3 regions of the Bacillus sp. AK128 genome follow, and region 3 is predicted to be linked to each of the others. Evidence: predicted binding sites of a transcription regulator. Region 3 holds the regulator's gene; each other region holds the start of a gene.

Region 1 (11,280 bases), 2.1 Mb from region 3:
TGGTGCTGCTACTGGAGCTGTGTAGCCACAACCGCCACCAAATCCTGCACCATAACCTGCGCCATATCCGTAACCTGTTCCGAACATTATAAATTCCTCCTTTATGATTTATATTGATTAGTTTTGAAAACTTAGATTAGTATCCAACGTAAGCTGAACCAACAATAATTAACAAGATAAACAATACTACGATTAGTGCAAAGCCTGCACCGTATCCTCCAACTGCACTCATGATTACACCTCCAAGTCCATTTGTTATACCTTATGTGTTAATTGCCTGTATGGGGAGGGTATTCGCCTATAATATGCAGAAAATGGGCAGAAAAGATTTGTTATACAAGCCTGGATAAGGGTGGGTATACATCTCGCCGGCGGGTGTCGTGGGAGTTTTGTGCGATTTTTACTGACTTTGGTGCAATTCCGCGTCAATCTCGTGCAATTCCACGAAAGTTAGGCTGTGAGTACTCTCTAACTAAGCTTTAAAACGGCAAAGTTCCTACAAAAGATGGGCGCCTCTTAGCCCAACTATTTGTGATTCAACCTAAAAACTGATAGCGTATTACTAAAAAGGAGAGATCTAGATGTCTTTTACTAATAAGGTCGTCATTGTGACAGGTGCTGCAAACGGGATTGGAAAAGGAATCGCGTTGATGTATGCCAATAGTGGAGCGAAGGTAGTGCTAGCCGATCTCGATGAGTCAGCAGGAAATGAAGTAGTAAACCAGATAACTGCAAATGGCGGAGAGGCCACTTTTATTAAGACCGATGTCCGATTAGAATCCGATATTTTAAATCTAATGGCGAAGACAAAGGATACTTTTCAAAAAATTGATATCCTTATCAATAATGCTGGGAAGAGTGAGTTTAAATCTCCTTATGAATTAACGATTGATGAGTGGGATGATATCATTAATACGAATCTTCGAAGTGTGTTTCTTGGTTCGCGTGAAGCTGCGAAGTATATGAAGGAAAATACTGAGGGTGGAGCAATTGTAAACATAGCCTCAACAAGAGCGATTATGTCTGAGCCATCATCAGAGGCCTATGCTGCCACAAAAGGTGGGATTGTATCTCTTACTCATGCCTTAGCAACTTCCTTTGGTGAAAATCATATCACAGTAAATGCAATTTCACCGGGATGGATTGAAACAGGAGATTACTCGAAGCTACGAAAAGTGGATCATGAACAGCATCCTTCACAAAGGGTAGGGGTACCCGATGATATTGCAAGAGCATGCTTATACCTTACTACTAAAGAAAATGACTTTATAACGGGAATCAATCTTGTTATTGATGGTGGGATGACAAAGAAAATGATGTATGAGGAATAATACCTTCGAAGTTAACTGGAAAAATATTTAGGTTTACAAAAAAAACAAGTCTTTTTCTTCATCAGTAATTATTATAAAATTAAGTGAAATATATGTCGAAACTTGACGATACTTAATTAAGATGCTAAGAAGAAAAGGGTGAAGACAGGATGGAACTCAAGGTTGAGAGGATTTTAAAAACGTTATGGGCAATTTGTATAATGGGTGCTCTAGTAGTAACGTCTGTCTATCTGTTCATACTTGGCGAACTTTCTCAGACTTTTTTTATAACACTCGGCGTATTGTTATTTGGTTTCATACCGTACACGGTCATTCATCGATTTTCGCCTAAGAAATATCGGGCAGACTTCCTTTTTATCAACGTTTGCTTTGTGATCACAACCCTTAGCTTGTCTTTACCATTCTATAATTACTTTTTGATGATCTTTTTACCTCTCACATCGATTCTTTTTAATAGACGAAGGATCTTTTACATAGCAAGTGGTTTTACCATATTAGTATCTATCTATACTTCATTTTTTGGTGGGTATCAAATCGCTCCTATCCAAGGAATCATTGACTTAACCTTTTTACTTACTTATCTAATTATTTTGGATTTCGTGGTACGGGCGAACGCTCAGTATATTCGCACATCTTATATTTATGATAAAACGGTTAATACCTTAATTCTTGCTGTTGAAGCAAAGGATGACTATACAAGAGGGCATTCGATTAGAGTTTCGGACTATGCGATGATGATTGGCACGTATATGAGCAAGATTGGTTACAAGGTTGATCTTGAGTCACTTAGAATTAGCTCAATTTTACATGATATTGGTAAAATTAATATCCCTCATGAGATTCTGTCGAAGGATGGTAAGCTTACGATGGAGGAATATGATTTAATCAAAACTCATTCGCAAAATGGAGCGGATTTAGCACAGGACCTTGGATATCCTTCAAACATCGTCGAAGACATTCTATATCACCATGAAAGGTTTGATGGAAAGGGTTATCCCAAAGGAATTGCGGATCATGAAATGCCGATTAACTCTAAAATCATTGCCATTGCTGATACGTTTGATGCCTTAACAAGCAATCGCTCCTACCGTAAGGCGTTCACAATGGAAGAGGCTAGGCAGATTGTATTAGAATGTATGGGTACACAATTTAATCCTGAATTCAAATCTATTTTTGAGTCAGTATATCCACAATTTGTTGACTATCAAGTGGTAAAAAAAACCGATAAAAAGTTTTCAAAGGCCATATAAAAAACAAGAGCTTGCTAAAGGAGTTACACCTTTTGGCAAGCTTTTTTGGTTTTTAGTTTTTTAATAGGAACACCGTACTGTATAGGAGTCTATTCCTATATGGCTTGAAAAATAGGAGTCTAAGGTGATAGATAAACTGCTTCATTTGTTCCAAAATGAGAATATAGAATGATTATATTTTCTATGGAGAGGAGGAAGCAGAATTGTTCTCACATCCAAGGGATTTCAATTATTTTCATGTACTTAAAAAAAGCTCATCGATCGTTTTTGATTTATTGCAAAAGACGGTTGGAATTAATACGTTTTTTATCGCGGTGAATGACCAGAAAACCAACTATTTTATTGATGCTTTTAATCGAAATGAGACATTAGTAGAAGTGGGAACGACTCTTCCCTTTAGCAATGTATACTGAAGGCTTGTCGAAAATCGTGGTCGTGAACCACTTTTCATACCAAAGCTTTCAGAAAATAACCACACAGCCTTTAATGTGATCACTGAACAACTAGGTGGAGAAGGCTGCTATTTTGGTGTTCCATTATTTTCTAAGGATAATCAAATGATTGGCACTTTGTGTGGATTAGATTCTAAGCCATACGTCTTCACGGAAGACGAGATTGAGTATGTTCAATCTTTGGCGCATCTTATTACGCAAACGATCATTATGGAAGGTCTATTAATAAAGGACCAACTAACTGGTTTCTATAACCGAGAGTTTGCTAAATCGTATTTAGAAAACGATCAGCATCATAAAAATGGAGTGTTTGCACTTCTTTACATGGACATTGATCGGTTCAAGTTAATCAATGATAATTACGGACATGAGGTTGGAGATCAGCTGGTTCAACAGCTTGCAGAGAGAATTAATACATTGATTGCCCAGGATGCGATTGCTTGTAGAATGGGTGGAGATGAGTTTCTAATTATTTATCCAAAAACTACGCAGCAGTCTATTAATCATTATTTATTTGAGGTAGAAAAGCTTGCTGAACAAATTATTGAAACAATTGCAAAGCCGGTTAAAATAAATGGTCTAGAAGTATTGGTACAGGTGAGTATTGGAATTTCCTTATATCCGCTTCATGCTAAGGATATGACTTCCTTATTGAAAAACGCAGATATGGCTATGTACAAGGCGAAGGGAAATGGGACGAAGATTGAAGTATATGATCGTCATCATGGGAAGACGCTAGCGAGGCAGTTGATGCTAGAGAATGAAATGCGTAAAGCCCTTGAACGGAATGAATTTATGCTTCATTATCAATCTCAATATGATATACAGACGGGTAAGCTTATTGGACTAGAAGCCCTTATTAGATGGGAGCACCCCATTTATGGGATGATTTCTCCTGGGGAATTTATCCCAATTGCGGAAGAGACCGGGTTAATCGTTGAAATTGGGGAATGGGTCATTGAGCGTGTTTGTCTGGATGGGGTAGAATGGCTTAAACAGGGGAGACGGCCTATCCAATTTTCCCTTAATATCTCTTCTGAGCAGATCAGATCGAAGGAATTTGTTGAGCGTGTAGAGGCTATTATTGAAGGAACGGGCTTTGATCCAAATTGGCTAAAGTTTGAAATTACAGAATCTCTTTTCATGGAGAACATGGAGGTTGCGGTTAAGGTAATTGCCCGTCTGAAAGGAACTGGATTATGGACGGCTCTTGATGATTTTGGTACAGGCTATTCATCCTTAAGCTATATCAAGCATCTTCCTATTGATTTCTTGAAAATTGACCGAGCTTTTATAAGGGAGATTTTGGACAGCAAAGGTGATCAGGCAATTGTAAAAGCAATGATTACCCTAAGTAATGAGCTTGGAATTGGGATCGTCGCGGAGGGCATAGAGGATGAATCCCAGCATGCCTATTTAAAGCAGGTGGGCTGTCATATCGGGCAAGGCTTCTATTATCAAAGGCCGGTTCCTTTTGAGACACTTGTTATGATGAATAAGGTAACGATTAGTTAGGGCTGTTTTGTTTAAGAAAACAGCCTTAAAAAGAGGGGATTCCCTCTTTTTTTGTTCATTTTTATAGCACAATCTTTCATGTGGGTGTATGATAACTAAAAATGGAAATTTCTAAAAACTTAGTCTGAAATGGGGTTTTCCTATGAAGGCATTTTTAATTGGTATCTTATCATCCGCTTTCTTCGCTTGCACATTTATATTAAACCGTGCGATGGAGCTTTCTGGAGGTAGCTGGCTTTGGAGTGCCTCACTCCGTTATTTTTTTATGATTCCTTTTTTAGTGATGATTGTTGCGTTAAGAGGTAATTTGAAGCCACTCCTTAAAGAGTTAATCGCGAAGCCAGTTCCATGGCTAATTTGGAGTTTTATTGGCTTTGGTTTGTTTTATGGTCCGATTACCTTTGCGGCTGCTTCTGGGCCTGGTTGGTTAGTAGCGGGTACTTGGCAATTTACGATTATTGCGGGAATTCTGCTAACACCATTCTTTCTTGATGGCAAAGGAAAACGACAGACCATTCCGCTCAAAAGCTTGCTTTTTTCGAGTCTCATTTTTATTGGAATTATCATTCTACAGCTTGAAAACGCCAAGGATGGACTCACATTACATTTAGTGCTTACAGGGGTGTTACCCGTTGTAATTGCTGCCTTTGCTTATCCATTGGGAAATCGACGAATGATGGTACTTTATACAGGAAAGCTCGATACCTTCCAGAGGGTGCTAGGTATGACGTTAGCCTCGATGCCATTGTGGGTGATTCTTGCCATCATGGGGTATGCAACAGTAGGGGCACCGAGCAGTAGTCAGGTAATCCAGACTATTTTGGTTGCTATATCATCAGGGGTTGTTGCCACACTATTATTTTTCTTTGCTACTGAGTTGGTGAAGGATGATCCAGGGCGTCTTGCGGCAGTTGAAGCCACACAATCATCCCAAATACTATTTGTCATTATTGGAGAAATGCTCTTTTTATCGATGCCGCTTCCATCTATGATCTCGTTCATGGGTGTCACGCTCGTCATCATGGGAATGGTGTTTCATAGTGTATTAAGTAAAAAGCTTACTATAAAGCCCAAGGTGAACAGACTTAGTGTATAGAGTCTGTTTTTTCAAGCACCCCCAAAAAACAAGATTTGCTAGAACTATTTAAGATATACTAGTTTGGTCTACCCTATCATTTTATATAGAAGTGCTCAGGAGTGATTTTGGAAAATGAAGATAATCAAGAGCCTAGTCATTATGTTTTTATTATTTGAGTTTCTGTCAATTGCTCCTACTCTGGCAGATGAACATCTAAATCTCCACAGTGAAAGTGCGATCCTAATCGATGCCAAAACAGGATTAGTTTTATATGAGAAAAATAGTAAGAAGCAGATGTATCCAGCCAGTATTACGAAGCTAGTAACTGGAATCGTTGCAATTGAGGAAGGGCAATTAGAGGACGAAGTGACAGTTAGTGAGAATGCTAGAAATGTAGAGGGAACAAAAGTATATTTAAATGAAGCTGAGGTTGTAACTCTTCATAAGCTCATTCAAGGACTGTTAATTAATTCAGGAAATGATGCGGGAGTGGCGATTGCTGAGCATATGGACTCGACAGTAGAAGGATTTTCAGAGCGGATGAATTCTTTTATTCTTGAAAAGGTAGGGGTGACTGACAGCTCCTTTGTAAATCCACACGGACTCTTTGCTGAAGAGCATTACACAACTGCCTATGATATGGCGAAAATCATGAGATATGCTATGCAAAATGAAGAGTTTGAGAAGATCATACGAACGGTATCCCTCCCGTGGAAAGGGGAGACCTGGGAAACGGTCCTTGTTAATCATCACCGGATGATGCATGAGATCCCATATGAAGGGGTCATTGGCGGGAAAAATGGCTATGTTCAAAAGTCTGGTTTTACTCTTGTAACAGTTGCACAGCGGGGAGAAACTCAGTTGATTGCCGTTACTTTACAAGCAAATGGCAGAAATCAACCGTATCAAGATACAATGGCTCTGTTTGACTATGGGTTTAAGCATTATGACACTAGCTTAATTCCCGAATTTCTTTATATGAATCAGAGTGAGATCATTTTACCTGAGAAATTAAGCCAACCCGTTGATGCTTTGAAAATGGTGGAGAGTGAACGGAAGCTTTTACAATCTAATGAACATCCTGACGTTAGCAGGATTGTTTTCCTAAGTTTGGTTATTGCTGGAACTTTTCTGTTTGTCTTATTTATAAAAATAAGGAAGAACAAGCAGTTTTATTTATAAATAAGTACATTTACGCCTATCCTTAAGGGGAAGGCGTATTTTTGCGCTTCGAATTTTACATAATTTGTATATTAAGAGCAGAAGTGCACGAAACTCAGATAAAATTGCACAAATACATGATTCGACCCTTACAATAATATTAAAAAACGAATATTCGTTCGCATATTTCTTGGTTTTTTATTCGGTAATTGATACAATAGAGTACAGAGAAAAGATGGATAGGAGGCTTCACGAGTGACAGATCAGTTCGAATTAGTCTCAGCCTATTCTCCACAGGGAGATCAGCCAAAGGCAATACAAAAAATTGTAGATGGAATTCGAAATAACCAAAGACATCAGACGCTATTAGGAGCAACAGGAACAGGGAAAACATTTACGATTTCCAACGTGATTAAAGAGGTTAATAAACCAACCTTAGTGATTGCCCACAACAAGACGCTTGCGGGCCAGCTTTATAGTGAATTTAAAGAGTTTTTTCCAAATAATGCGGTTGAATACTTTGTTAGCTATTATGACTATTACCAGCCTGAAGCCTACGTTCCACAGACGGACACATTTATAGAAAAGGATGCATCCATTAATGATGAGATAGACAAGCTCCGACACTCTGCTACCTCATCACTAATTGAACGCAATGATGTCATCATTATTGCGAGTGTATCATGTATATACGGTTTAGGTTCACCAGAAGAATATCGTGAACTTGTTGTTTCCCTTCGAGTCGGGATGGAAAAAGAACGAAATAAATTATTACGCGATTTAGTTGATATTCAATATGCTCGCAATGATATCGATTTCCAGCGCGGTACGTTTCGAGTTCGTGGTGACGTTGTCGAGATATTCCCAGCTTCACGTGACGAACATTGTATTCGTGTCGAGTTTTTTGGTGATGAAATCGACCGGATTCGTGAGGTTGATGCGTTAACAGGGGAGATCATCGCAGACCGTGACCATGTGGCTATTTTCCCTGCTTCCCACTTCGTTACTCGTGAGGAGAAGATGAAAGTAGCGATTGAAAATATTGAAGCAGAGCTTGAGGTTCGTTTAGAAGAGCTCCGTGAAAATGGCAAGCTACTAGAAGCGCAAAGGCTTGAGCAGCGGACTCGTTATGACCTTGAAATGATGAGAGAGATGGGCTTTTGTTCTGGAATTGAAAATTATTCGAGACATTTAACCCTTCGACCATCAGGCTCTACTCCATATACTTTAATAGATTTCTTTCCGAAGGATTTTTTAATTGTCATTGATGAGTCACATGTTACTCTTCCGCAAATAAGGGGTATGTTTAATGGAGACAAAGCAAGAAAATCTGTGCTAGTTGACCATGGCTTCCGTTTACCGTCGGCATTAGATAATCGTCCGTTAATGTTTGATGAATTTGAAAAGCATATCAATCAAATTGTATTTGTATCTGCTACACCAGGGCCGTATGAGATTGAGCATACACCTGAAATGGTGGAACAAATTATTAGACCAACCGGATTACTTGATCCAACCATCGATGTTCGTCCGATTAAAGGGCAAATAGATGATCTTCTTGGTGAGCTACATACCAGAATTGAAAAAAATGAACGGGTGTTAATTACCACGTTAACGAAGAAAATGTCAGAGGATTTAACGAATTATTTAAAGGATCTCGGCATTAAGGTGAATTATCTTCACTCAGAAATTAAAACGCTTGAGCGAATTGAAATTATTCGAGACTTACGTCTAGGTAAATATGATGTTCTAATTGGAATCAATCTTTTAAGAGAAGGATTAGATATTCCAGAGGTTTCACTGGTTGCGATACTTGATGCTGATAAAGAAGGCTTTTTACGATCAGAGCGATCATTAATTCAGACAACCGGACGTGCTGCTCGTAACGCTAATGGACATGTGATCATGTATGCGGATAAAATTACCAACTCGATGGAAATTGCCATTAATGAGACAAAACGTCGTCGTGAAATTCAAGAAGCATATAACAAAGAGCATGGTATTACTCCTCAAACGATTCAAAAGAAGATACGTGATGTAATCAGGGCAACCGTTGCGGCGGAAACAGAGGAGCAATATGATGCAGCGCCATCATTTGCTAATTTATCTAAGCCAGAACGTAAAAAGCTAATGGAAAACCTTGAAGTGGAGATGAAGGAAGCTGCACGGGCATTGAACTTCGAACGAGCTGCCGAGCTTCGTGACTTGTTATTAGAACTGAAAGCGGAAGGAAAATAAGAAATGGCAATGGACAAAATTATTGTAAAAGGGGCACGTGCCCATAATTTAAAAAATATAGATGTTACCATTCCGCGCGATCAACTAGTGGTTCTCACTGGTTTATCGGGATCTGGAAAATCATCTCTTGCCTTTGACACCATTTATGCGGAAGGTCAAAGACGATATGTGGAGTCACTATCTGCCTACGCGAGACAATTTTTAGGGCAGATGGATAAGCCTGACGTGGATGCGATTGAAGGACTTTCACCTGCGATTTCTATTGATCAGAAAACAACGAGCCGTAATCCGCGTTCAACCGTTGGTACCGTAACGGAAGTATATGATTACCTGCGCCTTTTATTTGCTAGGGTTGGTCGCCCGGTATGTCCGATCCACGGCATAGAAATTAGCTCGCAAACGATTGAGCAGATGGTTGACCGAATTCTGGAGTATCCTGAACGGACGAAACTACAAATTTTAGCTCCGATTGTTAGTGGAAGAAAAGGAACCCATGTGAAGGTACTGGAGGATATTAAGAAACAAGGCTTTGTCCGTATCCGAGTGAATGGTGAATTGGTCGAGCTATCAGAGGATATTGAACTAGAAAAAAATAAAAAGCATTCGATAGAAGTTGTAATTGATAGAATCATCGTCAAGGAGGGTGTTGCTGCTAGACTTTCTGACTCATTAGAAACGGCACTCCGACTTGGCGATGGTCGAGTAATGGTTGATGTGATGGATCTTGAAGAGGAGCATCTATTTAGTGAGCACCATGCATGTCCACATTGTGGATTTTCAATCGGCGAGCTTGAGCCAAGAATGTTCTCTTTTAACAGTCCATTTGGTGCGTGTACAAGCTGTGATGGGTTAGGAACAAAGCTTGAAGTAGACATGGAGCTTGTTATCCCAGATTGGGATAAGACTTTACGAGAGCATGCGATTGCGCCATGGGAGCCAACGAGCTCACAATATTATCCTCAGCTTTTAGAATCAGTCTGTGATCACTATGGTGTTGATATGGATTTACCGGTTAAAGATATTCCGAAGCATTTAATGGATCGAATCTTATATGGAAGTGATGGAGAAGATATCTATTTCCGTTATGAAAATGATTTTGGTCAGGTTCGTGAAAACTATGTGCCGTTTGAAGGAATCTTTGCCAATGTGGAACGTCGCTATCGTGAAACAAGCTCTGATTATATTCGTGAGCAAATGGAGAAATACATGGCTCAGCTACCTTGTCCTACCTGTGACGGACATCGACTAAAAAAGGAAAGTTTAGCGGTCTTTGTTGGAGATAATCATATTGGTCATGTGACAAACTACTCAATCACGGAAGCTTATAATTATGTGACAGGACTTACCCTTTCTGAAAAGGAAACCAAAATTGCTCACATGATTATAAGAGAAATTCAAGAACGTCTTGGTTTCTTAATCAATGTGGGACTTGATTATCTTTCTATGAGTCGTGCAGCTGGAACGTTATCTGGTGGAGAGGCCCAGCGGATTCGATTGGCTACTCAGATTGGTTCAAGATTAACGGGAGTTTTATATATTTTAGATGAGCCTTCAATAGGGCTACACCAGCGAGATAATGACCGTCTTATTCATACGCTGCAAAGTATGCGTGATATCGGGAATACGTTAATCGTCGTTGAGCATGATGAAGACACAATGATGGCTGCTGACTATTTAATCGATATTGGTCCAGGTGCAGGTGTTCACGGGGGACAAATTATTTCACAGGGTACTCCTCAAGAGGTAATGAACGATCCCAATTCATTAACTGGTCAATATTTATCTGGTCGAAAGTTTATTCCAATTCCAACCGAGCGAAGAAAGCCGGATGGACGATATCTTGAAATTATTGGTGCGAAGGAAAATAACTTAAAAAATGTGAAAGTAAAATTCCCACTAGGGACATTTATGGCAGTAACAGGGGTGTCTGGTTCTGGGAAAAGTACGTTAATTAACGAAATTCTCTATAAATCTTTAGCACAAAAACTTAATAGAGCGAAAGCTAGACCAGGGGAGCATAAAGATGTCAAAGGAATTGACCAGCTTGAAAAGGTCATTGATATTGATCAATCTCCAATCGGAAGAACACCGAGATCGAACCCGGCTACCTATACGGGTGTATTTGACGATATCCGTGATGTATTTGCTTCAACGAATGAGGCTAAAGTACGCGGCTATAAAAAAGGAAGATTCAGCTTCAACGTAAAAGGTGGAAGATGTGAAGCCTGTCGTGGAGATGGGATCATTAAAATCGA
Region 2 (11,280 bases), 1.3 Mb from region 3:
AGGTGGACAAATAGGAGCATTCTATATTAAATAATATTAATAATGGCTATTTTTATAGAAAAATTAATTATACTAGGTCCGATGATTTCCGCTGCAGGCACTCGCTTTCCGCGGGGCGGGCGGTGAGCCTCCTCGGCTTCGCCTGCGGGGTCTCACCAAGGACAAAGCGAATTCCTTTGTCCATATGTCCCGCTACTCCCACAGGAGTCGAGTGCCTTACGCTCCAATCATCTCAGTGCTTTAACAAAGCTTAGCAACAGTCTTTACGAAAACAGCCTTAATAATTAAAACCATGGCGGATACCATGGTTTTTTATATAAATAGATGGTTCTATATTATAATTTTTGTTCTACCCTTGACTCTTTTGACTCTTGATTTTGTTTGTTCGCATACTCTGTGTTCGTCTCTGCTAATCCAATAAATATAGCAACTGCGACAAATCCAATTAATAGTTTTCCAATTCTTTCTCTCATCCACTCACCTCCTACCATGATTCTAATCTATCGAGTCATCTATTTTCAAATATTAACCATTTTAAATAATAGATTTCCTACTTTTTTCCTAATCATGATAAATACTCTTATGGCTCAGGTAAGCTTAAATGGAGTGTTTAGTTATATATAAAACTCCCCTTTTGCAACTGGAATCACTTTTCCTCCCACTTTAATATTGATGTCTTCACCATCCTTGTGTGCTTGTAAATAAAGATGTCCGAGCCTGCCTATTTCACGACCTTGCTCCACTCGTATATCAAACTCATCAGCATCAAAATACCTATGCTTAATTAAATAACCTGCTAGACAGCCATTTGCACTTCCTGTTGCAGGCTCCTCTGAAACCCCATAATAGTCACCAAAGTTTCTCACATTTAAATGATTCTTCGGATTATAAGTTTCAGGACAAAATACATGAATTAATTTCGCGTCTAACTTGTTGACCAGCTTAAAATACTTCTCTCGATTAATGAGACACTTTTCTAAGCTTTTTAAATTTTTTACAGGTACTACTAGAGTTGGTAAACCTGTTGAAACCTCTTGAATCGGGAACCGGGGATCAAGATCATCCATTTCAATATTTAATACTTCAAGAATTTCATGAGGATCGATGGTTTCCAAAAAGACTGGGTTTAGCTGGTTCATCCATAGCAACTCTGTCTTAGTATTCTTGTCATTTATCGTTACTGGGATTTCTCCTGCTTTTAAGTGTAAATTGATTACATCAACATGTTGCTTAATGACGTGATGTCTAATCACAAAAGCCGTTCCTAAAGAAGGGTGTCCCGCAAATGGAACCTCTTCAACCGGTGTAAAAATCCTGACATTAAAACCAAGCTCGTCCTGTGACAAAACAAATGATACTTCTGCAAAATTCATCTCTTTTGCCATACAAAGCATTTCCTCGTCCGTTAATTCGCTCGCATGGAGGAAGACTGCTAGTTGATTTCCTTCAAATTTATTTTCTGCAAATACATCAACAATGTAATATGGAATGGTTTTCATGTTAGTCGCTCCCTTGCTTTCTACTAATTAAATTTTAGCTATTTGTCTTCCTTATGTCTAATTCTCACTTGGCATGCATGAGATTGACGATTCGATTCCTCCATATAAAAACCCTAGCCTAGGCTAGGGTTTTAGCGTTCATTCCTTATATTCTCCTTCACCATTGACCTACAACAAAAAATAATTCCAGTGATAAAGCAGCTAATAACTACTGTTATTGAAAAGAATTCAAAGGCTATGATTGTCGATAGAAAGGTCCATAACAACCATAAGAAGGATCCTTTAATTCTCAGCATTTACTTTCTCAACCTTCCAGTAATAATTACTTACTACTACTGTTAAAGTGTCTACTGTATTTTTTAGTTCCAACATATTATTGTCAACTCCTCCCAACTAATCACAAGTGTCCGTTTGGAGATCCCTTTTTAACAATATATAATTTCATCCTTTAAATAAGAACATTTTATCGCTTTAAAGCAGTGGGGGCCAGGCCCCCACTGCTTTAAAGCGCTGCATAAGTTTTTCAAAAAAACACAACCTACTATATAGATATGGACACTTTTTAGTTCATTTAGAGAGGAGTGATTACAACAGTATGCTGAGAAGATTGTTGACCATTATGTTAGCTATTTCTCTTGCGACTTCTTTAGTTGCTTGTGATGATGCACCTGGTGAGGATGAGATTGGAGATGGAGAAATTAACGATGAAGAATAATTAGGAACTGTTTATTTTTGAATATTAACCATAAATAAAAACCGACTCTCGTTTAGGTAAGAACAGCTGCCTACCCAGGAGACGGTTTTTCCTTTATTATACGGGTGAACCTGGAGGATAATAATAGGGAGGCACTTTAATCCAACCTCGTTTCCTTGCTAGCTGTTTTAAGGTTGCACCAAATGTAGACCATTCTAGGTAGAACTCTAACCAAATCTTCCCTACATCATTTCGAATAGAATCAGCTTGGCCTTTCGAGCATAGTGTTAGACCCATTACTAGTTTAGCCATAATCCCGTTTGCAATTTCATCATCTGTTAGCTTTACTCCTAGGGGAATACTCTTTGACTCCGATTTAGGCTTTGCTGATGTTACATCAGGTAACGAGATGCCCTCCTCCCTCATAAATGTGCTTAATCTCTTTACCTGTGACTCACATAATCGAAGGGCATCGTTCACCATTTCAATCAGTTCATCATCTGTAGTGGTGTTTAATGCCACTTCCTCATAACGAATATATTCTTCAAGTGTCGTTACATATTTCCAGCAGTCTCCTACCTCAATAACATGTAGAGGTGATTTCGGTTCATTCGTCGTATCGATGGCTGTTCTTAGTGTAGTTAATACTGCTTCAAATGGATTTGTCATTTCTAACCTCCTTGACGTTAATTTCTTCAAAAGACTAGGAGATATGTATGGAAATTTAAATCATATCCACTACATTTTGCCCTTATCAAGGAGTTCCTATCTGCTTTTTACATTCCTAATTTTAACAACGATCGGTCGATTTCCTGATCCAGCTTTTCAATTAGTGCAATTTCCTTTTGTCGATCCATTTTTGAATAATGATGCTGATCACCTGGTTTTTTATCTTTTTCATCGGCTAAATGGACTATTTTTTGCAAGGAGTTAAATTTGAATTGTCCCTCTGGAAGTGCTGAGTCGGTGTGATATAGAATGGCGTGGGCAATTTCCTTTGCGGCCTGGCGATCCTCACCTAAGCGAACTAATAGCTTATGCGCTCGCTCAGCTCCCTTAATCGGATGGATGTCACAATCACGGTATTGCTGGTAATCCCACTCCCCGTCCTTATACCATTTATAATGGCCAATATCATGTAGAAATCCTGCTTTAGCCGCCCAGTCGGGATTTGCATTGTATTGTAAAGCAAGGCGGAATGAATGATAAGCTACTGATATCGCATGCGCCATGCCAGACCTTCTGACATACTTTTGTGTAATCGGATGAAGATAAATATCTTTTAATGTAACCTCTCTCATTCTGATTCCTCCTTTTTAGTTAAATTATCGATATGTTATCATTTTTACCATTGTAAAGCAATTTACTTCTTCTAAAATCAGTAAAAATGATGAAAACACCCAATAGTTATTGAGTGTTCCTTAAATCAACCTATTACTTCCACTATTGAATGAAATGGAATTTGAATGACTGTCCCTTCCTTTGAAACAACCCGTAGCCTTTGGTTCATTTCATCGACATAATGAATGGTGCCTCTCACTGTTTTATGGTGTACCTGATCAAAGTACGTAATGGAGAGCTCTGCACCATGAGCCATTGCTTCGCAAATTACTTCATTCATTTGCTCTAATTTTTGCTCGTCTAGCTCAGGCTTCGTTTCATACTCATCCTCTTTTGCCCAGTCTCGTAAAAGCTTTACATGCTCTGGAAGCATCATCGCCGTCCACTTGATGTTCCCACGATCTCGAATCATCGTTATCCGCTCCTTTATCCTTTATGCCCTCCAACAAGCTTACTTCTATGCCTAGCTGTTCCTGCGTCTGTGTAGGAAACGGCTCGTAAAATAGAAGCAGAACCATATTTCGCACGAATCGCATCCATCGTATAGCCTAATGCTCGCTGCTTTGGCTTGTTACTCGAAAATAAGCTCAATTGCAGTTCGTTATCCTCGACAATATTGGAGAGCGTAACGGAGATCTTCCGTACGGTTCTTCCTTGATAGTGCTCCTTAAATAGCTCGAGACAGACATTGTAAAGGTCTAGTGTAATATTAGTCGGTTCATCTATACTTCTAGAACGATGAAAGCCACCACCAAATTCATCCTTACTATAACCAATCCCCAGGCTAACTGTTCTACCAGCCTTCCCATGCTGACGAGCCCTTCTTCCTACCTCTTCACAGATTTCTAAAATGACGTGCTTTACTTCGTTTGGATCTGGGTAATCACGGAGCAATATTTGACTCTTACCAAAGCTGACTTGACCCTCCATAATCGGAGCACCAATATCTGATAGATCCACCCCGTGTGCATGATAATAAAGCTGATTTCCCATAACACCGAACTTTTTCTCTAGTCGGTCAAGTGGATAGTTAGCAAGCTGTCCAATTGAGAAAATCCCCATTCGATTTAATGTTCGTTCTACCCGGCTCCCAATTCCCCACATTTTACTTAGTGGAGAAAGTGGCCATAGCTTTGTTTGAACATCCTCAAAGGTCCATTCAGCAATCCCTTTGTTCTTTGCATCCAAATCTAAGCACAACTTTGACAATAGCATGTTAGGTCCTATTCCAATTGCACAAGGAAGGCCAAACTCTGTTTGAATATCACGTCGGATTTTTTGAGCGATTGTAATCGCATCTCCCCAAAGCTTCTCCACCCCGTCAACCTTTAGAAAGCTTTCGTCAATACTATAGGTATGGATTGCCTCCTTTGGAACATAGCGATGAAAGAGCTTCGTAATCTCTGTCGAAATCCTTACATATGTAGCCATTTTAGGATTGACCACTTGAATGCGTGGATCCTTAGGTATTTCAAAAAGCCTTGAGCCCGTCTTAATTCCAAATTCTGCCTTCATCTTAGGAGATGCAGCTAAAACAATACTCCCCTGACGTTCAGTATCTCCCACAACAGCTAAATAGCATGTTAGTGGATCCAGCCCCAGCATCACCGCAGAACAGCTAGCATAGAAGCTTTTCATATCAACACAAAGAATTCGCTCATACGGAAATTGACTGTAATCCATTACTACTCCTCCACGAAAAAAAGAATATACGTTCGTATTTTTATTATATTCCATATTTTAAGCGAATATACGTTCGTTTTCAAATGGTAATTTCAGGAGCCATCATCTTTTGACATTGAAAAAGCAGAGAGGACATAGTATAACTGGATTGAATATAGCAGGAGGCTGTCCATATGGAAAAACCATTGATTGAAAAGATGATTCGAAACTGCTTATATCAGTATCAGCATACAGACGAGTCAATTCCTTTATCTGAAAATGACTATAGTTATTTATACGAGCGAGTTTTAACTATTTATAAGAGCAGTAAAGGTGACCTACATGAGATCATCGAGGATGTTGTGTATGGATATTTGACAAATAATGAAGAATGACAAAAGCCAGGAGACAAAATCCTGGCTCTTTAGATGATCTCTCGTTTTTCTATCTGCCCAACTCGAGGACGAGTGGCATAAAACCATTGATAACAAAAAATGAAAATCAATATACTATCAATAAAAGCACCTCCATAATACATGAGCATCCCTCCAGCTTCAGCTTCAGCCAAAGGAACCCCAATTGGAGGGTGGGCGTATATATATTTGGCTAAGATGCTATGACTAGCAAGTGCCACTACGAATATGACCGCACGGTAGAGGAACTTAGTCTGATGATGGTTTGGGTCCATAGAGACCAATGACATCGTAAATAGAAGCCCTGCAAGGGAAACATGTATGTGAATGAACACATACATGAGCATGCTTTCGTGCATTTTTTCATATAGGTTCGTTGTATACAGAAGCCAAAGACCCCCTATATTAAGAATGGATGCAACGAAAGGATCTGTAATGAAACGAATTGGTTGGGTTTTCAGAAAACCAGAAAGACGACGTGCTCCTTTCACAGGTAGCACCCGAAACAGAAAGGTCATAGGGGTAGATAGTACAAGCATGAGAGGAGCCCACATTCCGAGTAGTAAATGCGTAAGCATATGATAAGTAAAGTTGGTATGAGCAATACTGGCTAACGGTCCAATGACTGACACGGCGATACTAAGAATACCTATTACTCCAAATACGGAACGATAAACGGGCCACCGTTTAAAGCTAGACGCGACAAAGAGATAGGTAAAAATAAGGACAAGGAATAAACTTAACCAAACCAGATCTAAAAGGTAGCTTTCATGATGATGACTATGCATTTACTAGGTCCTCGCTGTCTTCTTGGATTGAACTACTAAGATGATTCCAGCTATAATCATGACAATGGCAACAGCATTCCAAATCAAATCATAGATGAACACATTTTCAACATAGCGAATTTGATGAATTCTCATCAGTTTATGTTGAATCGTTCCATCATATAGCTGAAACCCACCGGCCCCAAGCAATAAACCACCCGACCACCGCTTTAGTAAAAAAGCAGATCGTCGCCTGAGATCTGCAACCATAAACAAGCCACCAATGGTTGCGAACCAGCTAAAAGCATGAAAAAATCCATCTGAAACTAATCCTATGTCAGATGTAGATTTGTCATAAAAGTGATGCCAATGTAGAAGCTGGTGAAACACGGTTTCGTCTATAAATGCTGCTAGTCCAAGACCAAATAAAACTCCCGACCACAAATTCCGAGACAAGAAGTTCGAATGAGATTGACTAATTACCTCACTCCCCATAGTTTCCACGTCCTTTTATTTAGTAACACACTCTAGATTCTAAAATCCAGTGTATCCAAGAACAGAAAAGGATAACCAAGGGGGTAGAAAAACGGACAAAAAAAGAAAAAGACCGATCGACCTTTTTCCTTGTAAAAAAAATAAAATGCTCCTAACAGGTTCAAATTACTCAACAACCTGAAAATCCTGATTCACTTTCACCATAATAGGATCTTCCTCACCCATCAGTACTGAAAATGTAATATGGTACATGTTCTCTTTTTCCTCAACGGACTTTACCCACCATGTTTCGTTTGAATCTAGAGTGTCGTTTGCGACAAGAATGGCCTTGGCAATTGTTTGTGCTTGTTCCGTTGTGTTAACGACCATTTTAGCAGCTGTCGCTTGCGTCGGAAACGATTCTTGGACTACACCAGTATGCCAAACTGTCACCTCTGCACCAATTGTAAGATCGGTCTTTGAAAGTGTTTCACCATCAGAAGAAACAATCGTCGTTTCTTCGGTTATCGTATACACCGCAGCATTAGGCTGCGAGCCATCTGTTTTTTCTGTCACTAAAATGATGTCACCAGTTACAGTCATCACATAACCCGTAATATCCTTAACTTCATTAGTTGTATCACTGGAGCTATTCTGCGCACAGCTTACGATAAACATGAATAACCCAATCATAACCCCTATAAATGTTCTTTTTATCATATCAAGTCACCTCAATAAATAAGTCGAACAGGGCACCAAAACGTTACACTAATTAACGGATTTATTCTTCTTAGTTTGAGCCCAAATAATCAGTATTACTAAAAGCATAAAAGCACCAAAGACGATGGTAGATAAGTGTGTATCCAACCACTGATTCACTTCACGCCTTACCTGATGGGAAACTGGTTCAGGGATAGGTTCCACACGATCCTTTACGTAAGCGAGATGTTCAATTGTATCCCCACCCAGGACAGGCTCAAAACCATCCTTTCCTGTTTCGAGCCAAATCTCAATTACATCACCGACTACAACATCAACCCGGTTACCACCAGCATACTGGTTAGCCTGCCAAGCTGGAATATAAGTATAGAAAACATCGACGGTTTCGATTTCATAAGGAGCCTTGATAATCTGGTGAACTTGCAAAGTCATTCTTCTAATCTGAGAATATTTCTGGTCAACAGTCAAGTCACGATCCAACTCATCTTCCACAACCTTACCAATCAATTGAACAGGGGCATTCCTTTTCATTTCTTCTACCTCTATTGGATCGGCAGCAGCCCAAGCAGTAGAGGATATGAAAAGAACCAAATAAATACTCATCATCACGATTCGTCCTACAATTTGCATTCAGTCCCCCCACTTTATCAAGTACTAAAAAACGCACGGAATTACTCGTGCGTAAAGGAATTACCTTATTAACTACTTCTTAAAAAATGCTTTTCCGCCTACCTTTTCCACTATTTCTGGAAATACTTGCGAAAATTTACTAGCTGCACTCATCCAGCCAGGTACATTCACTTCTCGAGTAGAAGTGTACATGGCGTCGATTATTTTCTCAGCCACAACATCCGGGTCCAGCATAAAGCGTTCCACGTTCTTTTGATAGCCACCTGTTTTATCAGCAATATCAAAGAACTTCGTACGGATTGGTCCTGGATTGACAGCCGTCACAAACACATTCGACTCCTTCAATTCCATTCGAAGGCTATTGGTAAAGCCTAAAACAGCATGCTTAGTTGCCGAGTAAACACTGGACTTCGGTGTCGCAAGTTTCCCCGCTTGAGAGGCAACATTAATGATATGACCTTCCTTATTACGAAGCATAGACGGGAGCACTGCTTTCGTACAAGCAATTAAACCAAAGACATTCACTTCAAACATATCCTTCATTTCTTGTAAATTAATATCAACTACTTCATCAAATATGCCAAAGCCTGCATTATTGACTAATATATGAACGGTTTCTCTATCTTCTAACATGCTTTGGAAGGTTTGATTCACTTTCTCGAGATCTTGAACATCGAGTTGATAAAACGGACATGAAAGTAAATACTTCTGTTCAATTGATTGTGAAATACTTTGTAGTTTTTCCACATTTCGAGCAAGAAGAATAGGAGTACCACCATATTCTGCTACCTTATAGGCCAATCTCTCCCCAATTCCACTTGAAGCCCCGGTGATTACTACATTTTTACCGTTCAATTTCATTGATTACTCCACCTTTTCATAAAGCTGTGTTACCGTAGTGTTGATTTTCGTTACAGGACACTCGCTTTCCGCGGGGCGTGCGGTGAGCCTCCTCGGCATGCGCCTGCGGGGTCTCACCTGTCACGCTGCTCCCGCAGGAGTCTCGCGTCCTTCCACTACAATCAACTCTGCTAAAATCAACATTTTACTTTAACAAAGCTTTGCATAAAAAACTTGACTAACCTAAGTAAAGTCCTGGATGCAACTAATAGCCTTGTGTCCTTGAGTGATGTTAATATAAGACTGTTTTTTCATATAATCGCTGCATAAACTTATATATAAAACAGCCATTGTCCGTTTTCGGTTTTTCGTTTAATGTGACCTTCTTCTATTAGGTAGTCAAGCTGACCAATGGTTTCAGACAAGGTTAGGACAATTTCCTTTTTATAAATTTGTGGGAACAGCTGCTGACAAACCTGTATGGCCGTTAATGGCTTCTCTTTTACCATCTCTAAAACTATTTCGGCGCGCTTTTCCTGTTTATGTAGTCGTTCTATGACAAGCGTTGATACATTAGTAACCACTTCTCCGTGACCTGGATATACAGTACGAACATGTAAATCAGAAATCCGCCTCAAAGATTTATTATATTGCAATAAGGTTTTCGGTCGTTCCTCGCCCTCCATTGGAGGTTCAATTAACGGATTTGAGGAAATGTGACCGAGTAATAAATCACCACCGAGTAAAACCTGACTTTCTTCATGAAAAAGTGCAATATGACTTTGGGCATGTCCCGGGGTTTCGATAACGGTCCACCCGGGTAGTCCCGGTATTGAATCTCCCTCATTAATTTGATGAGAAAGAGAACGGTTACAACTATAAGCCAATGTCTCCCTTAACTTATTCACTTTTGGCAAAAACATTTCACTTAAACCGAGCTTTACAAGTAAATCATAAAAAAACAGATCATGACGCTCAAAAAACACTGAATCCTTAGAAATCCAAGGTTGATTAAAACGATGTCCATAAACTGGTATATGTTCAGGAAAATAGTCTAGCATTCCTACATGATCAGGATGATGATGGGTGATAACAATCTGTTCTATATCATTAGGAGTAAACCCCAGCTTTCCTAACTCTTTAGTAAAGTGGTTCCACGCTTCCATTGTCTTAACCCCTGCATCAACTAGCGTAAGCTTTTCAGATTTAACAAGATGTACATTCACGTCACCCACAGGAAAAGGGGTGGGTAGCGATATACAATAAATCTCACAGGGGTTCACTAGGACCTCTTGCATATGTAATCCCTCCAGCTATCTTCTAAAAATGACTCTCTAACTATAAGGATAACGTTTAAACATTCTTTTGTCATTATTTTCAAATAATTATTCAGAAATTAGATGGGAATTGAACGAATTACCCAAACATTATAGGCTAGTAACTTTCCGATTCTTAGGAAGAATTAAAAATCCACTTATAAAGTAAAGAAACGAACTGCTATAAAAAATGAGATCAATGGTAAAGTAGTCAGCTAGAAATCCTGCAGAAATAATCGCAATGGAAGAAAACAGGGCCGTCCAAAAGTGATAATGACCCATTTTGCCCCCTCGGTTTCCTGAGTCTGTATAGGTAGCAAGCAACATTTTTTCACCGTGCTTTTGGCAGGCTCCTAAAACGCCTAAAAAAACCTGGATCGTAAATACCTGAATTACACTTGTTACATGCGGAAAAGTGAGCAAGATGAAAGCCATTCCCCAGCTATTGATTAACAATAAATAACGATTTTCCATAAACCCCGATACTTTTCCTAATAGGAGATAGACAAATGCCGAGCTTAATCCAAAAAGTCCATATGATAATCCGAAAGCAGTAAAAGAAGTCCCTACGTTTTTTAGAAAGAGAATATAAAAAGGAAAAATTAAGCTACTTGCAAAGAAGGTAATGCTTTGAGAGAACACTAACAGTCTTAGTCTCTTTTCATTCATTTATTTATACTCCTCATAAAAATAGTTATAAAACCGTTCATCAGGATCATACAATTTCTTCTTTATAAAAAATTCATCCGTATGGGGATAAGCGGTTTTCATTTGCTCCTTTGTCGGATAAGGCATATAAGGAAGGTAGTAGCTGCCATCATGCTTTAAGGTCACATCGATCATTTTGCGAACAACATGCTTGGTAGCTTCTTGATCTTCCATCGATAATCCCTGATTAATTAGTAAAACAAGAGCGAACATATC
Region 3 (11,280 bases):
ATCCTAAAATATAAACACCTAATATATCATACTCTTCCTCCATTGCTACAATCCCACCACTTACGGCAAATGCAATCGTTCCAATGATCGTCATAACATCCCAAGTAATCATTTGTTTTATATCCCTCTCTGTGTAAACTCATTGATGACTCGATTTATTTTAACAGGAATTTTTGTGAAATCAATCATTTTGTGTGAGATGCTCCCTAACTTAGGAGAATCTGAAGGAGTTTCTAATTATAGATTGTTTTGGTATGATGGTCTTACTTAATAATACTTACTTATTAGAAAGAGGGGCCGAACAGATGGGACCTACCGAACACATGTTTGAAAAGGTGATTCTTGTTGGTTGTCAACTACCTAATGAAGATGACGAACGTTTTCAATATTCATTAGACGAATTAGCTTCCTTAACTAAAACAGCTAAGGGGAAAGCCATCGCAACTATATCTCAAAAAAGAAATACTAGACATCCGGCTACGTATATAGGAAAAGGGAAGGTCGAGGAGTTAATAGCTCTCTCGGAAGAAACTGAGCCAGATGTGATTATTTTCAATGATGAATTATCCCCAAGTCAAATTCGAAACCTCTCCAATGTATTAGAGGCAAGAGTGATTGACCGGACTCAGCTCATTCTAGATATATTTGCACAAAGAGCAAGATCTAGGGAAGGAAAACTACAAGTAGAACTTGCCCAGCTTCAGTACTTGTTACCACGCTTAATTGGTAAAGGGTTATCTTTATCTCGACTCGGTGGAGGAATTGGGACAAGAGGACCAGGTGAGACTAAGTTAGAAACAGATCGACGACATATTCATCGCAGAATTGATGACATAAAAGGACAGTTAGTTAGTATCGTTCAGCATAGAGAAAGGTACCGAGAAAGAAGAAAGCATAATCAATCTTTCCAATTAGCCTTAGTAGGTTATACGAATGCTGGAAAATCTACATTATTTAATCGATTAACAGAAGCTGACTCGCTTGAAGAAAATCAGTTGTTTGCCACACTTGATCCAATGACAAGAAAATGTATTCTACCATCAGGTTTTACGGCTTTATTAACAGATACCGTTGGATTCATTCAAGATCTTCCAACATCCTTAATTGCTGCTTTTAGGTCAACTTTAGAAGAAGCAAAGGAAGCCGACTTAATTTTACATGTAGTAGATTCTTCAAACCCTGACTACTATAACCATGAACAAACAGTATATAAACTATTAGATGAACTTGAGGCTGACCAAATTCCAATTTTAACGGTATATAATAAACGGGATGAACAACACACTGATTTTGTTCCTTCTAAAGGTCATGAATCCATTTTAATTAGTGCCTTTAACGAAGGTGATTTAGATTCATTAAGACAGATGATTCAATCACTTATGATGGAAAGCATGGAAGAATATAAGGTGTATATCCCCAATTCAGAAGGGAAGCTTCTGTCACAGTTAAAATCAACCTCGGTTTTAACAGAGTTGTCTTTTGAGGAAGAAAGAGACAGCTATCTTTGCAAAGGATTTATACAACCGACTTTATCAATTACACAGCAGCTTAAGAATTATATGCAGTAAGAGAGGAAATAGAAATGTTACAGTTTTTAAAGCATGGAAATCAACTACTAGATATTGTAAGTGAAACAGAAACACAAATTAAAAAAATTCATGATGAAATTGATTTGATTGCAGAGAATAACCAATATCGAATACTACAATCATACCGGACTAATCGGGTAAGTGATTCTCACTTTATTCCTTCAACAGGATATGGTTACGATGATATGGGAAGAGATACCCTTGAAAAGATTTATGCAGATGTTCTAGGTGCAGAAGCGGGTTTAGTTAGACCACAGATAATATCAGGGACACATGCAATTTCAATTGCGTTATTTGGGGTTTTAAGACCAGGAGATGAATTATTATACATAACAGGGAAGCCATATGATACGCTTGAAGAAATTGTTGGCCTTCGAGGAAATGGTGTCGGTTCACTAAAAGAGTTCAATATAGATTATCAAACAGTGAATTTAACAGATGAAGGTCAGATTGACTATGAAGCAGTAAAAAGAGCGATTAAACCAAATACTAAGATGATTGGGATCCAACGCTCAAAAGGATATGCAACAAGACCTTCATTTACTATAGAAGAAATAAGTAAAATGGTTGATTTCGTAAAAACAATTAAACAAGATTTAGTCGTTTTTGTAGACAATTGTTACGGAGAGTTTGTAGAAGAGCAAGAGCCTTGTCATATTGGTGTTGATTTAATGGCGGGGTCATTAATAAAGAATCCAGGTGGAGGATTGGCTAAAACCGGTGGATACATAGTAGGGAGAAAGGACTTAGTTGAAGCATGTAGTTACCGAATGACCTCTCCGGGAATAGGAGCAGAGGCAGGAGCTTCTTTATACAGTCTTCAGGAGATGTATCAAGGATTTTTCATGGCACCACATACTGTAAGTCAAGCATTGAAGGGGGCAATATTTACTGCAGCTCTTTTAGAAAAACTTGGATTCAATACAAGCCCTAAATGGAATAGTAAACGTACGGATTTAATACAATCTGTTCAATTTGACGATCGTGAAAAAATGGTGGCTTTTTGTCAAGCTATTCAATATGCGTCTCCCATTAATAGCCATGTCACACCTTATCCTAGCTATATGCCAGGCTATGAGGATGATGTGATCATGGCGGCAGGGACCTTTATCCAAGGGGCAAGCATAGAACTTTCTGCAGACGGACCACTAAGAGCTCCGTACGTTGCATACGTCCAGGGGGGATTGACATATAGTCATGTAAAGATGGCAATTTGCTCAGCGATTGATTCATTAATAGATAAAAATCTGTTTAATTTATAGAAGAAAAGGGGATTTTAGAAAAAGATCTTTTAATATACCCTTTTTGTTAAAATCTTATGTAATAAAACCTATCATATCATTGACACATTTCCTCACATGGAATAAAATAAACTAGAGAAAGAAAAAAGGAGGATTGGTTATGAGCGATAACATACGTCGAAATATGCCCTTATTCCCAATGGGAATTGTTATGAATTTGACTGAGTTATCCGCGCGCCAAATCCGCTATTATGAAGAGCATGACTTAGTTCAACCTGCTAGATCTGATGGGAATCGACGCCTTTACTCATTTAATGATGTCGATCGTTTATTAGAGATTAAGGAAATGATTGACCAAGGTGTTAACATGGCAGGAATAAAGAAAGTCCTTCAAGTAGCAAATCAGCAGGAAGCTCAGCAAGAAGATAGCACTAACCTTGTCGTTCCTAAGGAATTAAGTGATGAAGAGCTTCGAAAACTATTAAAATCCGAACTTATTCAAGCAGGTCGTTTTAACCGAACATCTCTACGACAAGGAGATATGTCAAGATTCTTTCATTAAGAATGATAAAAACTGGGGAGGAATAGTAGTATGGCGAAATTTACGAAAGAGGATATTTTCCGAATTGCGCAAGAAGAAAACGTGAAGTACATCCGTTTACAGTTTACTGACTTACTTGGAATTATTAAGAACGTAGAAATTCCATCTAGTCAATTAGAAAAGGCTTTAGACAATAAAATGATGTTTGATGGTTCTTCAATTGAAGGGTTTGTTCGTATTGAAGAGTCAGATATGTACTTATTCCCAGACTTAGATACATGGGTTGTATTCCCTTGGACTGCTGAAAAAGGGAAAGTTGCCCGTTTGATTTGTGATATTTATAATCCAGATGGAACGCCTTTTGAAGGTGATCCTCGTAATAATCTAAAGCGTGTTCTGAAAGAAATGGAAGAATTAGGTTTCACTGATTTTAACTTAGGACCAGAGCCAGAATTCTTCTTATTTAAGCTTGATGAAAAGGGTGAACCAACCCTTGAGTTAAATGATGCAGGTGGATACTTCGACTTAGCACCAACAGATTTAGGTGAAAACTGTCGTCGTGACATCGTACTAGAACTTGAAGAAATGGGCTTTGAAATCGAAGCTTCTCACCATGAAGTAGCACCTGGTCAGCACGAGATTGACTTTAAGTATGCAAGCGCACTTAAAGCGTGTGATGACATCCAAACATTTAAACTAGTTGTTAAGACAATTGCACGTAAGCATGGTCTTCATGCAACATTCATGCCTAAGCCATTGTTCGGAGTAAATGGTTCGGGTATGCATTGTAACGTTTCTTTGTTCAAAGGTAATGAAAATGCATTTTTTGACACTAATGGGGATTTACAATTAAGTGATACTGCACGTCAGTTTATTGCAGGAATACTTAAGCATGCAACAAACTTCACAGCTGTAACGAACCCAACTGTAAACTCTTATAAACGACTTGTTCCTGGCTATGAAGCACCTTGCTATGTAGCTTGGTCTGCAAGAAATAGAAGTCCATTAATCCGTATTCCTTCTTCACGTGGATTAAGTACTCGTGTTGAGGTAAGAAGTGTAGACCCTGCAGCTAACCCATATTTAGCGATGTCAGTTTTATTAGCAGCTGGTCTAGATGGAATTAAGAATAAACTTCAGCCACCAAAGGCAGTTGACCGTAACATCTATGTAATGAATAAAGAAGAGCGTTTAGAAAACGGAATTGCAGATCTACCTGCTACTTTATATCATGCATTAGAAAACCTAAAAACAGATGAAGTAATTATCAATGCATTAGGTAGACATATCCTTGAGCATTTTGTAGAAGCGAAGGAAATAGAATGGGATATGTTCCGTACTCAAGTTCACCCTTGGGAACGTGAACAATATATGACCATATTTTAAAAATAGGTGGCCTTTGGCCATCTTTTTTTTCGTTAAGCAACATTTTAACAAGGTATGGTAATTTTCTAAAGAATAGATTTTTTAAAAAATAATAAAAGGAGATAAAAAAATGGGATTTCATCAAATACCTAATACATACATAGAACAAGTAGCCCTAAAGGTTCAATCAATCGAAAGATCAGTAGAATTTTACAAGGAGTTCATTGGGTTGAAAATATTGCATCAAGATAAAGGTCAAGCGGTATTGACGGCTGATGGTAAACAACCATTATTATACCTTGAGGAGCCTGTTGATGTAATACCAAAACAATCACGGACAACAGGGTTATATCATTTTGCCTTATTAGTGCCTACTCGCTCAGATTTAGCTAATGTTTTACAACATTTTATAAATAAAAACCTTAAGCTACAGGGAGCTTCTGATCATTTAGTAAGTGAAGCACTTTATTTAGCAGATCCCGATGGAAATGGCATTGAGATATATGCAGATCGATCTTCAAGTGAGTGGGAGTGGAATAATGGTGAGGTTGTTATGGCGACGAAAGCTCTCAACATAAGAGACTTGTTAAGTGAGGTGACAGAAAGTCCCTGGAAAGGAATGCCGGCAAACACTTTAATGGGACATATCCATCTGCATGTATCAGAACTAACAGATACAAACGAATTTTATTGTAAGGGACTAGGTTTTGATGTGGTTAGTCTTTATGGTAATCAAGCTCTGTTTATCTCGTCTGGAGGATATCATCATCATATAGGGTTGAATACATGGAATGGTGTTGGAGCTCCGTGTCCAGATAAGAAGTCGGTTGGACTAAATTGGTTCTCCATCGTATTCTCTGATGAAATTTTTCTTCAGGCTACGGTTGGGCGTTTACAGGAATTAAGTGCACCTTTAAAAAAAGAAAGCACTCATTATTTTACAGAAGACCCATCCGGGAATGTAATGAAATTAGTCGTTAAAGATAAAAAGCATTGATGCAGTCATCAATGCTTTTACTACTTTATTAATGAAGAGTTCGATAAACACCAATAACCTTACCAAGAATTGTTACGTTTTTGAGAATAATAGGCTCGAGCATTGAATTTTCAGGCTGTAATCGGAAATAGTCCTTTTCCTTGAAGAACCTTTTCACAGTAGCTTCATCTTCCTCTGTCATAGCGACTACTATATCTCCATTATTAGCAGTTGTTTGCTGCCTCACAAGTACAAGGTCACCATCAAATATACCAGCTTCAATCATACTATCTCCCATAATCTCTAGCATAAATACATTTTCATCAGGAGTTACAAATCGGTCTGGAATAGGAAAATAATCATCTACGTTTTCAATGGCTGTAATTGGCTGTCCAGCAGTTACTTTCCCTAAAATAGGTACATTTATGACAGAACCAGCATAGACAGGTTGAACAACATCTTGGTCAAGTATTTCAATTGCTCTTGGTTTCGTTGGATCTCGGCGGATGAGCCCTTTGCTTTCTAATCTAGCTAAATGTCCATGAACAGTTGAGCTTGATGCTAACCCTACAGCTTCACCAATTTCACGAACAGAAGGTGGGTAACCTTTTAAGTGTACTTCCTTCTTTATAAACTCTAGAATATCCTGTTGACGTTTTGATAGTTTTTTCATCGGTACACCTCTATGTCTCCATATTATTACAATAATTATAGCATGTACCCATAAAAAATACAAACATAAGTTCGAGAAAAGGTATTGACTAAAACATTTGTTCGTATTAATATTTGAATATAAGGGAACAAACATTCTGTTTTTAGGGGGATTACGATTTATCATGAAAATTAAAACTATGAATCTTTCATTTTACATAGCATTTATTATGTCTATTACTTTATTTTTTATCTGCGCCTATCTTACAAGCGATCAGAGAGTAGAGGAACAATTTGTACAAATAGAAGTTTTGGAAAATGAAACGATCTGGGAATTAGCTGAGCGGTATGCCGAGAGACATTCACTAACGCCATCAGAATTTGTAAGTTGGGTCGAAAAAAATAACCAGATTAACTCGAATTTTATTCATGCAGGCTCATCTATTTACATTCCAATTGAAATAGAAAACCAGAAAGACTCCATTATTTTAGTTGCTGATGGAAGCCAAAGCCGATAATGAATGCGATTATCTATGCTAGAGTGAGTACAGATAAGGAAGCCCAGCAGTCCTCTTTAAATAGACAGGTGGAAGAGCTCACGCAATTAGCTTGTGATTATGGCTTTGAGGTTTTAAAAACCATTACGGAAAAAGCCAGTGGATATGAAATAGACCGAGATGGTTTTATTGAGATTTTAGATTATACAAAGTTCAAAAAAGTTGATGCTCTACTTATACAGGACGAAACAAGAATAGGTCGTGGCAATGCAAAACTTGCCTTAATTCATCTTTTACATAAAGAAGGAATAAAGATTTTCACATCTATCAACCAAGGTGAAATGGAATTATCTGATGGTGATTCAATGGTATTAAACATAGTAGGTATAGTAGAAGAATTCCAACGAAAAATTCAAAACGTAAAAATCAAACGAGGTATGCAGAGAGCCATCAATAATGGTTTTTCTCCGGAAAGAAATTTCAAAAATATCGGCAATAGTCCAGGGAGAAGTAAAATTGAAGCACCAATTGAAGAAATTATTAGACTTCGTCACAATGAATTAACTTTTTTAGAAATTGCATTAACTTTAAATGGGTTAGGCTATGAGATCTCAAAGGCAACTGTCCACCGAAGATATAAGGAATATATAAACGCAAAAAGGTAACCTGCTTGATACAAGCAGGTTCTTTTAGTATTATCAGTAAGTATACGAAGCGCTTGCGCTTTTGTTCTATGATACGTTTATGTTTAAGACGTCTGTAAAGGAGTATAATAACGATGTTATCACAAGAAAAACTGGCAAGAATTAACCATCTATCTAAGAAGGCAAAAGAGGTGGGACTTACTGGTACTGAAGCAGAAGAGCAAAAACAATTACGTGAAGAGTATATAAAAGCTTTCAGGGGCCAGATGGTCGACCATTTACATTCAATCAAGGTTGTTGATGAGACGGGGAATGATGTTACCCCAAAGAAGCTAAAACAAAGTAAGAAAAATAGAAAAAATCTCCATTAAATCTTATTTAATAGGTTGTCCTTCGTTCTCTTAAAGGATATGATGGAAATAAAAATTTTTTAATTCGAAAGGATGATCATCATGGAGACAATCGATAAGTTGTCTATTAATGCAATCCGTACTTTATCCATTGATGCGATTGAAAAAGCGAATTCCGGTCACCCAGGGATGCCGATGGGGGCTGCACCAATGGCTTATACGCTATGGACACAATTCATGAATCACAACCCGAAGAACCCAGAGTGGTTCAATCGTGATCGATTTGTATTGTCAGCTGGACATGGGTCAATGTTACTTTATAGCTTATTACATATTTCAGGTTATGATTTATCAATGGATGACATAAAAAATTTCCGTCAATGGGGAAGTAAAACTCCGGGTCACCCAGAATTCAGGCACACTCCAGGTGTTGAGGCGACTACCGGACCACTTGGTCAAGGTATTGCCATGGCAGTTGGAATGGCGATGGCTGAAAGACATCTAGCTGGTAAATACAATCAACCAGGCTTCGATTTAGTTGATCATTATACATATACGATTTGTGGCGATGGTGATTTGATGGAAGGTGTTTCTGCTGAATCAGCTTCACTAGCAGCACATTTAAGATTAGGAAAGCTTGTCGTTCTTTATGATTCTAATGATATTTCACTAGACGGAGAATTAGACAAAGCTTTTTCTGAAAGTGTGGAAGGACGCTTTAAGTCTTATGGCTGGCAGGTTATTCGTGTTGAAGATGGTAATGATATTAAGGAAATCGGTAATGCATTAACCGAAGCAAAATCTGATTTAAATCGTCCGACATTAATTGAGATTAAAACAACTATTGGTTACGGTTCACCAAACCGTTCTGGAACTTCAGGTGTTCATGGCTCTCCACTAGGTCAAGAGGAAACTAAGTTGACGAAGGAAGCTTATAAATGGACGTTTGAGGAAGATTTCCATGTACCTGAGGAAGTATACGAACACTTCAAGCAAACCGTTGTTGATAAAGGCCAAAAGGCTGAAGTAGAATATAATCAAATTTTTGCAGAATATGAGTCTGCTTTCCCAGAATTAGCATCTGATTTAAAAGCTGCTATAAAGGGTGAGCTTCCTAGAGGCTGGGATCAAGATTTACCAGTTTATGAACCTGGAAAGGCTTTAGCAAGCCGTGCTTCTTCTGGAGAGGCATTGAATGCAATTGCTAAAAATCTTCCATACTTTTTTGGTGGTTCTGCAGACTTAGCTGGATCAAACAAGACACAGATTAAAGGTGCAGCAGATTTTACGCACGAAGACTACAGTGGAAGAAATATTTGGTTCGGTGTACGGGAATTTGCAATGGGTGCTGCATTAAATGGTTTAGCTCTACACGGGGGTGTAAAAGTTTACGGGGGTACTTTCTTTGTATTTTCAGATTATTTACGCCCTGCAATTCGTTTAGCTGCACTGATGCAACTACCTGTTACGTATGTATTTACTCATGATAGTATTGCAGTTGGAGAAGATGGTCCAACTCATGAACCAATTGAGCAACTCCCTTCATTACGTGCAATGCCTGGATTAGATGTAATTCGACCAGCTGATGGAAATGAGACAGCAGCTGCTTGGAAGCTTGCCATTGAGTCTACGCATACACCGACGGCCCTAGTTTTAACGAGACAGGATTTAACAACAATGGACTCAACGAAGGAGTTAGCGTATGAGGGTGTAAAAAAAGGAGCTTATGTGGTATCTAAATCCACTAAGGATCTACCTGATGCCTTGTTACTAGCTACTGGATCTGAGGTTGGACTTGCGGTAGAGGCGCAAAAGGCGCTTAATGAAGAAGGAATTTCTGTATCTGTAGTGAGTATGCCATCATGGCATAGATTTGAGCAGCAGTCAAAAGAATATAAAGAATCTGTTATACCTAAGAATGTTAAAAAGCGTTTGGGTATTGAAATGGCTACTCCTCTAGGCTGGGAACGATATGTTGGTGATGAAGGAGAAGTTATTGGGATCCATACATTCGGTGCATCTGCTCCAGGAGAACTTGTCATGAAGGAATATGGTTTTTCTGTGGAAAATGTAGTGAAACGCACAAAAGAATTACTTCAAGGTTAATCGAAAAGAGGCTGGGAAATAAGTATTTCAGCCTGTGATAAACCCGAACAAATAGGTGATATTATGATGAATCTTTCACCTACTAGTTCGGGTTTTTATTTTGTTCTTTTAATCGATTTGTTGAATTGCATCTTATCCTTAAAAACCTAGTGGAATGGAGCGGAAGACGCTTGACTCCTGCGGGAGATAGAGGAAAGGTCGAGACCCCACAGGCGCAGCCGAGGAGGCTCGAATTCCTCCCCGCGGAAAGCAAGTGTCTGCAGCGCAATGGAACGACCTTGTTCTTCTAGCTTAACTAGTTAATTAGTAACAGTTCAGCGAAAGCAGTATTATATTTGATAGGTAGACAAATTTAGAGATTATTCGGCTTTGAGACCGGTGTATTAGGTTTTGTCCCAGCCCTTTTTTTCGACAATAAAAGTTATAATCTCCTCCAGGAATAGACATATATTTCAATAAAATATTGCTATAATGATCGATACGATAAGGCAATTAGGAGGGGACGAGAGTGAGAGGATATACAATCTATTTGATTGAGGAAGAATTTGCTCATCATTATTATGGAAGAGAAGGCATGTTTTACAAACTATTTGCAGAATATAACGATGCTAGAGGAGAATTAAAATCCATCTTAGGTAAGCAAATTAACTATATCACAAAGCCTATTCCTGCCATCTCGTTTAACCAATATGTTGAATCTGAACTAAAAAATAGGTCAAGCTACCGATTAACAACTGATGGGCACTATATAGAAGGTCATAATGGACTTAGTTATGCTAGCCTTTCAGTGTCAGAGAGAAGTCTACATTTACTTGCCAAGGGAAAATATGAATCTGAAATGGTGTTTTTTGATCTATTAAAGAAATGGGATTCAAGATTTTTAGCAGTTAATATTCAGCAAGCTAGTTTTGGTTGGATTTCGCCTGTGAAACAACGAAAATTTGTGTAATTCTAACTTTCATATTGTATAATGGATACGGTTTTAGTACACTGTAGTATAGACAACTTGAAGGAGGAAGAGCAATGGAATTATGGGTAGGTATTCTAGTTGGCGTTCTAGCACTTATAGCTGGGGTTGCACTAGGTTTTTTCATAGCACGTCAATACATGATGAGTTACTTAAAGAAGAACCCGCCAATTAACGAGCAAATGCTTCGTGCAATGATGATGCAAATGGGACAAAAACCTTCACAAAAGAAAATAAATCAAATGTTAAAAGCAATGAATAATCAAATGAAATAGTAGTGGACAAGCACGCACAATTGTGAGTGCTTTTCTTTTTGTGCGGGGTTTTATATAATATACGGTATTCAGTAAACA

Evidence for each region. Region 3 encodes LexA, which represses DNA repair genes until DNA is damaged. Its sites were predicted from a motif close to CGAACATATGTTCG; they were not measured.
Region 1: a site for LexA is predicted at 6,956-6,969, ahead of uvrB (excinuclease ABC subunit UvrB). Genes of this name have one in related genera too.
Region 2: a site for LexA is predicted at 5,280-5,293, ahead of M1D60_RS06825 (DNA polymerase IV). Genes of this name have one in related genera too.

Annotation. Positions count from the first base shown of each region.
Region 1 is NZ_CP096379.1:619,227-630,506, forward strand. It holds partial or broken gene M1D60_RS02715 (YjcZ family sporulation protein) at 1-72, opposite strand, end outside; gene M1D60_RS02720 (YjcZ family sporulation protein) at 137-232, opposite strand; gene M1D60_RS02725 (glucose 1-dehydrogenase) at 582-1,331, shown strand; gene M1D60_RS02730 (HD-GYP domain-containing protein) at 1,481-2,581, shown strand; gene M1D60_RS02735 (hypothetical protein) at 2,785-2,994, shown strand; gene M1D60_RS02740 (bifunctional diguanylate cyclase/phosphodiesterase) at 3,070-4,548, shown strand; gene M1D60_RS02745 (DMT family transporter) at 4,691-5,644, shown strand; gene M1D60_RS02750 (D-alanyl-D-alanine carboxypeptidase family protein) at 5,759-6,808, shown strand; gene uvrB (excinuclease ABC subunit UvrB) at 7,043-9,025, shown strand; gene uvrA (excinuclease ABC subunit UvrA) at 9,029-11,280, shown strand, end outside.
Region 2 is NZ_CP096379.1:1,414,601-1,425,880, reverse strand. It holds gene M1D60_RS06855 (outer membrane protein assembly factor BamB family protein) at 1-34, shown strand, start outside; gene M1D60_RS06850 (hypothetical protein) at 336-473, opposite strand; gene M1D60_RS06845 (PhzF family phenazine biosynthesis protein) at 615-1,499, opposite strand; gene M1D60_RS06840 (DUF3231 family protein) at 2,311-2,862, opposite strand; gene M1D60_RS06835 (HD domain-containing protein) at 2,970-3,494, opposite strand; gene M1D60_RS06830 (YolD-like family protein) at 3,620-3,946, opposite strand; gene M1D60_RS06825 (DNA polymerase IV) at 3,961-5,217, opposite strand; gene M1D60_RS06820 (YqzH family protein) at 5,391-5,591, shown strand; gene M1D60_RS06815 (cytochrome c oxidase assembly protein) at 5,621-6,397, opposite strand; gene M1D60_RS06810 (DUF2243 domain-containing protein) at 6,401-6,871, opposite strand; gene M1D60_RS06805 (DUF3221 domain-containing protein) at 7,037-7,570, opposite strand; gene M1D60_RS06800 (hypothetical protein) at 7,619-8,200, opposite strand; gene M1D60_RS06795 (SDR family NAD(P)-dependent oxidoreductase) at 8,273-9,061, opposite strand; gene M1D60_RS06790 (MBL fold metallo-hydrolase) at 9,373-10,338, opposite strand; gene M1D60_RS06785 (MFS transporter) at 10,468-11,025, opposite strand; gene M1D60_RS06780 (FAD-binding oxidoreductase) at 11,026-11,280, opposite strand, start outside.
Region 3 is NZ_CP096379.1:2,732,428-2,743,707, reverse strand. It holds gene M1D60_RS13735 (trimeric intracellular cation channel family protein) at 1-109, opposite strand, end outside; gene hflX (GTPase HflX) at 306-1,568, shown strand; gene M1D60_RS13725 (methionine gamma-lyase family protein) at 1,583-2,851, shown strand; gene M1D60_RS13720 (MerR family transcriptional regulator) at 2,991-3,392, shown strand; gene glnA (type I glutamate--ammonia ligase) at 3,423-4,757, shown strand; gene M1D60_RS13710 (VOC family protein) at 4,867-5,733, shown strand; gene lexA (transcriptional repressor LexA) at 5,762-6,385, opposite strand; gene yneA (cell division suppressor protein YneA) at 6,549-6,881, shown strand; gene M1D60_RS13695 (YneB family resolvase-like protein) at 6,881-7,525, shown strand; gene M1D60_RS13690 (DUF896 domain-containing protein) at 7,639-7,875, shown strand; gene tkt (transketolase) at 7,957-9,960, shown strand; gene sirA (sporulation inhibitor of replication protein SirA) at 10,469-10,909, shown strand; gene M1D60_RS13675 (YneF family protein) at 10,984-11,202, shown strand.